3 regions of the Bacillus sp. JJ864 genome follow, and region 1 is predicted to be linked to each of the others. Evidence: riboswitches for the same ligand, from Rfam matches in the RefSeq annotation. Region 1 holds a riboswitch; each other region holds the start of a gene.
The links. Region 1 has a riboswitch for S-adenosylmethionine ahead of V7024_RS01005 (bifunctional homocysteine S-methyltransferase/methylenetetrahydrofolate reductase). Riboswitches for the same ligand answer to the same signal wherever they lie in the genome.

Region 1 (3,281 bases):
TCCTTCTTTCTGCTCTTTCTTTGCTTGAATATACCGAACGAGCGCTTCTGTCACTTCATATTTTAAAAATGGTGTAATTAAATAAATACCATTAAATAACTCCATTGCTACATCAATTAATTCTTTAGATATATGAATTCCCTCTGTCACTGCTTCTTCTGATGTTTTATGTCCGTCCATACGCCTTCTCACTTCTTCTGGAAGAGTAATACCTGGCACTTCAAAATGTAAAAAGTCTGCATTTCGTTTACTTACAAGCGGCATAATTCCAATAAAAATTGGCTGTTCGATATGCTTCGTTGCTTCATATACATTTCGAATGACTGCCGCATCATAAATGGGTTGCGTTAAAAAATACTCCGCACCAGCTGCAATTTTTTTCTCCATACGTTTTACAGCGGCCTCGATATGCCTAACATGCGGATTAAAAGCCCCGCCAATCGAAAAATGGGTAGCTGCTCCAATTGTTTTTCCTAAAATAGAACGGCCATTGTTCATTTCCTTAATCATTTTAATGAGTTCTATCGAAGACAAGTCATATACAGATGTTGCACCAGGAAAATCACCAACCCGCGCAGGATCTCCGGTTAATGCCAATACTTCCTCCATACCGAGTGCTGCTAATCCAAGTAAATGAGACTGCAGCCCAATCACATTATGATCACGACACGTTAAATGAGTTAATATAGGGATATCATGCTTTGTTAATAACGCTCCCATTGCCATATTTGATACACGAGGCGATGCTAATGAATTATCTGCTAACGTAATCGCATCTGCTCCGGCACGCTTCAACGCCTTTGCTCCTTCAAAAAATCTCTGTGTATCCAACGTTTTAGGCGGATCTAGCTCAACAATCACCGTCGTTTCCTTTTTCGCTTTTTCTGCTAATGTAATTCGATCCACTACATTTACACGCTGCGTTGTTATTACTTCCGCTCGCTTTACAACTTCTTTGGCTGTAACAGGGTACTCATTTTCAAGCGCTCGCTTCATCGCTTCGATATGGGCAGGAGTTGTACCACAACAGCCTCCTAGAAGCCTAACGCCTTGCTTAATAAATGCCGGCGCCATCTCTTCAAAATAAGCCGGGCTTCCTTCGTATACGTAACGACCTTCTACATATTTAGGAAGACCAGCATTTGGATACGCAGATAAGTAACCATATTTAGGAATTTCTATCGTTTTAAACGATTCAATCATATGAAGCGGTCCTAACTGGCAATTTAATCCGACCACATTTGCACCGTACTCTATAAGCTGCTTCAATACATCATCCACACTATTTCCGTTTTGAGTTGTACCAGCTTCGTGAAGGGCAAGCTGCGCAATAAGAGGGACATTTGTTTGCTTACTTAATACTTTCACTGCATGAAGTAATTCAAACTCATCGTAAAACGTTTCTAATAATAGCCCATCCACACTTTCTTCTAATAGGGCATCTGCTTGCTCTAAGAGCATAAATTCGCGCTCCATATCAGTGGTTGTAACTGCTCCAATATGTTTCATTCCACCGATGGTCCCAACGATTGCATTCTTTTCTGTTACAGCTTCTTTTGCATGTCTTACAGCGGCTCGGTTAATTTTCTTTACGCGATCCTCAAGACCGTACATGCGAAGTTTCCCTTCGTTTGCTCCATATGTATTGGTTTGAATAACATCTGCCCCTGCTGCAACATATTGTTTATGAATCGAAATAATCCGTTCTGGTTCAGATACATTCAATTCTTCAAAGCAACTTTGTAAACCATGAGAATACAGCAACGTTCCCATCGCTCCATCCCCAATCACAATTCCTCTTTGCAATAAATCTAGTAATTTCACATGTCTCCCTCTCTTCAGTCAATATATAAATCTATTTTGCTTTTTCGACATATAAGTCACTTCTATGCAAAACAAAACCTACAGTCGCTTTCTCCTTTTGTTTTAAACCTTATATGTGGCAGGAAAAGGCCCTGACCGCTTCTATACATGGCCAGACGCTCTCGTCCCCCCAGAAAGAAAGGGGTTTTTAATTTGTATTTATATAAAAACCCCCTCTTCTTAATGAAGAGGGGGTTTTTATCCTCCTCTTATCATTCAGAACGCTTTGTTCCGCAGGTCTTAGCACCGTTTCAAACATGTTGTTTGAAGGTTGCTGGGTTTCACAGGGCCTTTCCCTCCACCACTCTTGATAAGAGTTTCATTCAATTATGTTTTCAAAAAGCGAACATCATCCGTTCACTTATTAACAATCTTTGTTAATTTTTTTACTAATTTAGCATGTTAAAGTACGAAAGTCAACAAAAAGAAAGAAAAATAAAATTATTCAAAAAATAGTTGCGTTTCTTTCTAAATTTATTGTAAAGTAAAAAACATAATTAAAAACTTCATATTTCGAATTCTTATCGAGAGAGGTCGAGGGACTGGCCCAATGACGCCTCAGCAACCATTAACAAGCTTTTTATTTGTTAATAAGGTGCTAATTCCAGCAAATTGAGAAATGATTTGACAGATAAGAAGAAGACTATATTCGTCATAAAAAAGCCTTCTTCTTAGAAGGCTTTTTTATTTTGCACTAAGGAGGAATTTTATTATGTCTACAATCGAAACAAAGCTTGCCCAAATTGGAAATCGCAGTGAAACAACAACTGGAGCAGTCAATCCACCCGTTTACTTCTCCACAGCTTATCGCCACGAAGGAATTGGAAAGTCAACTGGGTTTGATTATTCCCGAACTGGAAACCCAACACGCCTTTTATTAGAGCGTGCAATCACTGACTTAGAACAAGGTGAACAAGGCTATGCCTGTAGCTCAGGAATGGCTGCTGTTCTTCTTGTCCTTTCATTATTCCGCTCTGGTGACGAACTGATTGTATCTGAAGATTTATACGGCGGAACATATCGTTTATTTACAGAGCACGAGCAAAAATGGGATGTTCGATGTAGATATGTAGATACGCAGCATATAGAAGAAATTGAAAAAGCAATTTCACCGAAAACAAAAGCCATTTTCATAGAAACACCAACAAATCCACTTATGCAAATAACCGACATTGCCGCAGTTGCTGCCGTTGCAAAGCGGCACGACCTGCTCCTTATTATTGATAACACATTTTACACACCCTATTTACAACAACCATTAACAATAGGAGCTGATATTGTCCTGCATAGCGCTACAAAGTATTTAGGTGGTCATAATGACGTATTAAGCGGACTCGTTGTTGCAAAAGGGGCAAAATTATGCGAAGAACTCGCTCACTATCACAACGCATCTGGAGCTGTGTTAAGCCCATTTGATT
Region 2 (3,281 bases), on a different contig from region 1:
AAATCACTTAATGCCACTCCATCCAACTCAATTTCCTTTACAATATGTGCTGTTTCATATGTTGTATCAATTCGATTCACTAATGTTTTTCTATCACTCATTCTCTTCTTCTCCTTTTTTATCAGCCTTTATTGATAATGAAGACCACATTCCGTTTTTGTCTTTCCAGCCCACCGTCCATCTCGCAAATCGCCGCCTTCTTGCACCTGCATAGTGCATGTTTTACATCCGATACTCGGATATCCAATATCATGAAGCGGATTGTATGGCAAATTATGCTTGTATACGTAACGCCATACGTCTTTCCAAGTCCAATGAATAAGCGGACAAATTTTTACAGATTGAAAACGATGGTCTTGATTAACAAACTGTATATTTTTTCGCGTTTCAGACTGCTCTCCTCTCAAACCAGATATCCAAGCTTTCCTGCCTGTTAATACTTCTTCTAACGGCTTAATTTTTCTTAATTGACAACAAAGGTTTGGATTATGTTCCCACAATTTATCACCATACTCCTTTGCCTGCTCTTCAAGTGTAAGCTCCGGTTGCTTTTCAATAATCTGCAACTTAGAGTATCGTTCTCGTACTTTTTGGATTAAGTCATACGTTTCTTGAAAATGAACATTTGTATCTAAAAACACAACCTTTGCAGATGGATTTACTTGGTTAATCAAGTGCAGTAAAACCATTCCTTCTATCCCAAAGCTGCATGCATACACAATATCCTGCCCATATTGTTCATAGGCCCAGCGCACCGCTGCTAAAGCACCTCTCGTTTCATCATCCTCTGGAAATGATACAAAATGATCTTTCCATGTTTCATACGTTAACATCGTTCTCCCCCTTCATAAAACCTATACAAAAAGGCGGCTTTAATCTAATTAAAATAGATTAAAGCCGCCTCTAGTTTTTCTAGTCAGCATGCTTATTTCAAGCGCACCTTTTCACTTTTTTCAAGCTGAATCACTTTCCCATCTTGCACAACAATTGTAATTGAACCATATTTCATATCAGCAAGCATTGCTTGAATCTTACTTGCTACTTCTTCAAATTGTCCTTGTACCCCCACGAACAGTCCCCCCTTTTTTCATAAAAAAAATCTTTCCCATTTCGAAAAGACTGTTCCGGTAACGTATCTACCTTATCTTCCAAAATGGATTCCATTTTGCTGGAAGTAGCACCTTACTTTTATAAAGTAGGTTGCCGGGCTTCTTTGGGCCAGTTCCCTCCGCCGCTCTTGATAAGAATTTAATTATAACTGTATTTTAACACGATTCTGAATTTTTTCAATCCTAGTTTTCCGATAAAATTTATTATTTTAAAAGAAGAAGGAGTTGTTCACCTAAAAGACTCCTTCTTCAACTAAACGAGAACGTATTTATCCCGCATTAACAGGCAGTAAGATCCCCACTGATAGAAGTTTCACTTTATACAAATTCCTTTACACGTATGCGATCGTTTCCGATAATATTTTCAAACGATTCCCTCTCAACAACAACATGAGATTTTCCATTTTTCACAAACACAACTGCTGGTCGACGAATGCGATTGTAATTGTTTGCCATCGAATAGCCATATGCCCCTGTACAAGAGATAGCTAAGAGATCACACGAAACAACTTTCGGGAGCGCTATATCCCAAATGAGCATATCCCCGCTTTCGCAACACTTCCCTGCAATGGAAACAACCTCTTCAGCAGATTCATTCGCTCGGTTTGCTAGTAATGCTTCGTAACGCGCTCCGTAAAGTGCCGGTCGAAGGTTATCTGTCATGCCACCATCAACTGATACATATTTCCGAATGCCTGGAATATCTTTAATCGCTCCCACTGTATACAAAGTTGTTCCTGCATCACCAACAATACTACGACCTGGCTCTACCCAAATTTCTGGAAGTGGATATTCACATGCTGTAAATTGCTCGCGTACCGCATCTGTCACAGCTTGCACATATTCGCCAAGAGCAAGCGGTGTATCCCCTTCCGTATAACGAATTCCAAAACCACCGCCGACATTTAATACGGGTGCTACATAATCCATTTCTTTTCTCACTAATTCTAGAAATTTGTGAAGCACTTCAATTGCACGAACAAATCCTGCAGTTTCAAAAATTTGTGATCCTATATGAGAATGAATTCCTAGCACATTGTAATTTGATTTTTCTAATGCACTTTTCATTGCTTGTAATGCATGCCCTGTTGAAATACCAAAACCAAACTTAGAATCATCTTGACCCGTTGTAATATATTCATGCGTATGCGCTTCTACTCCTGGAGTCACACGAAGCAGAACACTGGCAACTTTTCCGTATTCTTTCGCCAAATCATGTAATATTTCTAGTTCTAAAAAATTATCTACAACGAAACACCCAATATTAGCTTCTAGCGCCATTCTCAGCTCTTCTTCTGTTTTATTATTGCCATGAAAATGGATACGTTCAGCTGAAAATCCTGCTTGCAATGCCGTATATAACTCTCCGCTAGACACAACATCCAGCGACATATTTTCTTCCGCAGCTAATCGGCACATTTCCATGCACAAGAACGCTTTGCTTGCATATGCTACTTGATAAGAGAACCCACTCTCTCTAAAAGCACGATGAAATGCACGACATTTCTCACGAATTGCTGCTTCATCATATACATAAAGAGGTGTACCATATGTCGCTGTAAGTTCAGTAGCATCGCATCCCCCAATTTCTAAATGTCCTTGCTCGTTAATGCGGCTTGTGCCGTGTAAATACATGTGAATTCCTCCCTTTTTTCTCAAAACCATCTATTACATCCCTTAGTTGTTCATATTATCCCTAATTAGGTAAACAAAAAACGCGCGGAACAATGTTCACACGCGTTTCTTATTAGAAAAATATAGGATGAAAAAATAAACTTGTGTTATTTTCTCAAATAAGAAACCGCATCAAACATCTCCTAATAGCTCTCCATAAGTCAAAAACTTATGACAGTACTACATTTATTTAATGCAGTCCCAATATATGAATAAGTGGGTATTCATATATTTCGGCGAAAATCCCTTTCAGACTATAATCATGAATACCACTTTATTTCCTATAGCTTACTTTTGATTATCGCGGCCTCTACCCTTGAGTGTAGATGAGGTAAGTCTATTTAATTTTCAAGCACCTTTTTATTGCTATTAACAATAGCAAATGAGTAATTTATTTGTCAAATACTTTTTTAAATTGGTTTACGACAATTTATTTTTGTATTATCTGGTAAGCGCTTTACACCTATATTCTTCACAGTCCATTCACCATCATCATTT
Region 3 (3,281 bases), on a different contig from region 1:
AAGTGTGATATTATGCTCTCGCAAAAACTGTACAAATTCTGCAAATCCAGTCCGAATGACGGCAGTTTCCTTAATAAAAGCTGTAATTTTATCTTGTAAACTTGTAGGTAATAGAGAAAAAATTTTCCCTACACCTTCTTGAATAGAAAGTTCTTGTGATAAAATTTGTTGTTTAATTGTTTCTGCCTCAAGTGGTGCAAATTTTTGTATAATGGCAACAATATTATCGTTATTTGTAATTGTGCCATCGAAATCACAAAAAATTTGCATGCTCATGCTTGCACCTCTTTAGCTGGATTGCCCCATAAGCGCAAAGCAGCTTGTAAATAAGAATCCTCACTCTTATGAAGCGGCGTGTTGGTTAACGCTGCATCGATAGCAGCTCGAAATGCTTTTCCGCCCCCCTGTGCTCCGGATGGATGTCCGTGAATACCGCCGCCAGCATTAATGACACATTCCGCACCGAAGTCACGAATGAGAAGTGGAACAAGTCCTGGATGAATGCCAGCAGATGGAACAGGAAAGCTCCGCTTAAACGGTTCATTTTCATCTGTAAGTGCTTTGGCTAAATAAAGTGCTTCTTCTTGTTTTAAAGCGACATTTCCATACGGTGATGGAAATAGCGAGAAATCTGCACCAGCATAGCGAAGAAGCTTGCCAAGTAATAAAGAAGAAGAAAATCCATATAATTTAGATGCTATGTAAGTTCCGCTTACTGCTGGATGTGCCATAATTGGGATAGAAATATCATTGTCTTCCGCTAAAGCTTGCAACACATCAAGTCCATATGCGAATACATTGAAAAGTAATAGATCAGCTCCAGCAGCAACGGCTTGTTTTGCCTTTTCTTTTAAATCATAAGTCCGTCCTGAAAGATTAACGGCATATAACGTTTTATGCCCGTATGTTTCATAAACAGATTGCAATACTTCTTTTCCGGTGTGAATGCGTTCTGACAGTGGTGTTAACGGATTATCAAATAAAATTTCATCATCTTTTACAATGTCGACACCGCCGCTTGCTTGATCGCGAAGTTGTGTTTTTAAATAACCGATATTTCGGCCGATCATTCCTTTGAAAATACTCATGAGAAGAGGGCGATTGTGAACATTCAAATTGTTTCGTATTTCATCGATACCGAATTTAGGACCAGGGAAGACCTTTTTAATATCATCAGAAAATGCTAAATCAATTAATTTAATTTCTCCATCCAAGGATAATTTTCCGAAAACAGTTGTGAATATTGCTGGTAAGTCATTGGTGAAGTTAGCGGATGGATAATGAATTTTAATAAGTCCGCGTGTTACTTTTTTATCAAGATATATGTTTGTTGTTTCATCTTCTTCTAATTTTTCTACGCTAACGACTGAACCTTTATGTCGTTTTAATTGTTCTTGTAATAAGTGGGGTAAGTGTGTCCACGAACCAATTGTTAAACCAAGGGCAATTTGCTCTGCTTTTTGACTTAAATGATGAGAATCATCATGAATGAAGTATGTTGCTGTTATTCCGCTCATTTTCATAACCTCCTAGTTAAATAAAAAAACCTCTCAGCTAAGGAGAGGTTTTTTTACAACCAGCTCCTTATCTGTCAGCATAACGCTGCGAGAATTAGCACCGTGCCTACATAAAGTAGATCGGTTGCCGGGTTTCATTGGGCTCGTCCCTCCACCAGCTCTTGATAAGAAGTATTTGGAAATGTTTAAAATTTTTGATAACTGAATTTTGACAGAGAATTTTTATGTTGTCAATGTTTTTTTGAAAATTTTTAACTCGGCAATTCTCTGAACCGCTTCTTGAAGACGTTCCTCTGAATGTAATAAGCCAACACGAACATAGCCTTCTCCGTGTTGACCAAAGCCGATGCCTGGAGCGACAGCAACGTGTGCCTGGTTTAATAGTACATCAGCAAATTGCTCTGACGTATAGCCATCTGGAACGGGAAGCCAAGCAAAAAAAGAACCTTTTGGTGAGGTGACATTCCAGCCGATAGAACGACAAGCAGTAATGAAAGCATTTCTTCGAGATTCATAGCGTTCTACGAGTTCATCGACACAAGTTTGCGGACTTAATAACGCTTTTTGAGCAGCTTCTTGTACGGCACCAAAAATACTAACATACATATGATCTTGTAATACGTTAATCGTTTCAATAACACTTTCATTCCCAACGGCAAACGCGATGCGCCATCCTGCCATATTATACGTTTTTGACAACGTATAAATTTCAATGCCAACATTTTTTGCTCCATCGATTTGTAAGAAACTAATCGGCTTTTTAGCGTCAAAACCAATCGCCCCATACGCGAAATCATGACAGACTAAAATGTTATGTTCGTTTGCAAACGATACAGTTTCCTCAAAGAATTTTGTTGTTGCAACGGCTCCAGTTGGATTGTTCGGATAGTTTAAAAACATTAATTTTGCTTGTTCAGCAGTTTGCGCATCAATCTTTGTATAATCAGGTAAAAATTGATTTTCTGATAGCAGTGGCATTGTAGCAATCTTTGTTTTTGCTAAGGCTATCCCTGACAAATAATCTGGATAACCTGGATCGGGAACAAGAACTGTATCACCTGGATTCGTAAAACAAAGAGGTAATTCAACTAAGCCAGCTTTTCCGCCAAATAGAACAGCTACTTCTGTTTTCGAGTTTAATTGTACACCGTATTCACGCTCATAAAATGTAGCGACAGCCTCTTTTAAACTTTCATGTCCTCGAAATGGCGGATATTTATGATGAATAGGATGTTCTGCTGCACGTTGTAATGCTGTTATGACGTGCGCTGGTGTTGGCTGATCTGGATTTCCTTGTCCTAAGTTAATAACATCATGACCAGCTTGCATTACTCCATTTACTTTTGCGACAAGAGAAGCAAAAAATTGTGTTGGTAATGATGTTAATATCTCGGAAGGTTGAAAATGTTTCATACTTTCCACCTCTTTTGAAAGTTGTTACAATTATAGTGACAAATAATATAATCTTTCCAACTTTTTGTAAAGAAAAAAATAAAAAGGAAGAAGGAAAAGAGTAATGAAAATTGCTTGTGTACAAATGAATATCGCTTTTGGTAATGTTGAAAAAAATATAGAACATGCTGAAAAAAAAATAAGCGAGGCGATGAAGGGAAATCCGGATGTTATTGTATTGCCAGAGTTATGGACAACAGGTTATGATTTAGAGCGTCTTCCTGATATTGCTGATCTAGATGGGAATGATACAAAAGGTTTATTATCAAAGTGGAGTAAGCAAAATGGAGTAAATATTGTCGGTGGTTCAAT

Region 2: another riboswitch for S-adenosylmethionine. It lies ahead of V7024_RS19125 (YezD family protein); the one in region 1 lies ahead of V7024_RS01005 (bifunctional homocysteine S-methyltransferase/methylenetetrahydrofolate reductase).
Region 3: another riboswitch for S-adenosylmethionine. It lies ahead of mtnW (2,3-diketo-5-methylthiopentyl-1-phosphate enolase); the one in region 1 lies ahead of V7024_RS01005 (bifunctional homocysteine S-methyltransferase/methylenetetrahydrofolate reductase).

The regions. Positions count from the first base shown of each region.
Region 1 is NZ_JBALLY010000002.1:93,903-97,183, reverse strand. It holds gene V7024_RS01005 (bifunctional homocysteine S-methyltransferase/methylenetetrahydrofolate reductase) at 1-1,824, opposite strand, end outside; SAM riboswitch class I at 2,070-2,180, opposite strand; SAM riboswitch class I at 2,382-2,501, shown strand; gene V7024_RS01000 (methionine biosynthesis PLP-dependent protein) at 2,576-3,281, shown strand, end outside.
Region 2 is NZ_JBALLY010000135.1:22,896-26,176, forward strand. It holds gene sat (sulfate adenylyltransferase) at 1-101, opposite strand, end outside; gene V7024_RS19120 (phosphoadenylyl-sulfate reductase) at 129-833, opposite strand; gene V7024_RS19125 (YezD family protein) at 926-1,069, opposite strand; SAM riboswitch class I at 1,139-1,247, opposite strand; gene lysA (diaminopimelate decarboxylase) at 1,428-2,744, opposite strand; lysine riboswitch at 2,923-3,104, opposite strand; gene V7024_RS19135 (DUF3888 domain-containing protein) at 3,194-3,281, opposite strand, start outside.
Region 3 is NZ_JBALLY010000001.1:17,397-20,677, reverse strand. It holds gene V7024_RS00130 (2-hydroxy-3-keto-5-methylthiopentenyl-1-phosphate phosphatase) at 1-276, opposite strand, end outside; gene mtnW (2,3-diketo-5-methylthiopentyl-1-phosphate enolase) at 273-1,517, opposite strand; SAM riboswitch class I at 1,582-1,688, opposite strand; gene V7024_RS00120 (pyridoxal phosphate-dependent aminotransferase) at 1,740-2,930, opposite strand; partial or broken gene V7024_RS00115 (carbon-nitrogen family hydrolase) at 2,945-3,281, shown strand, end outside.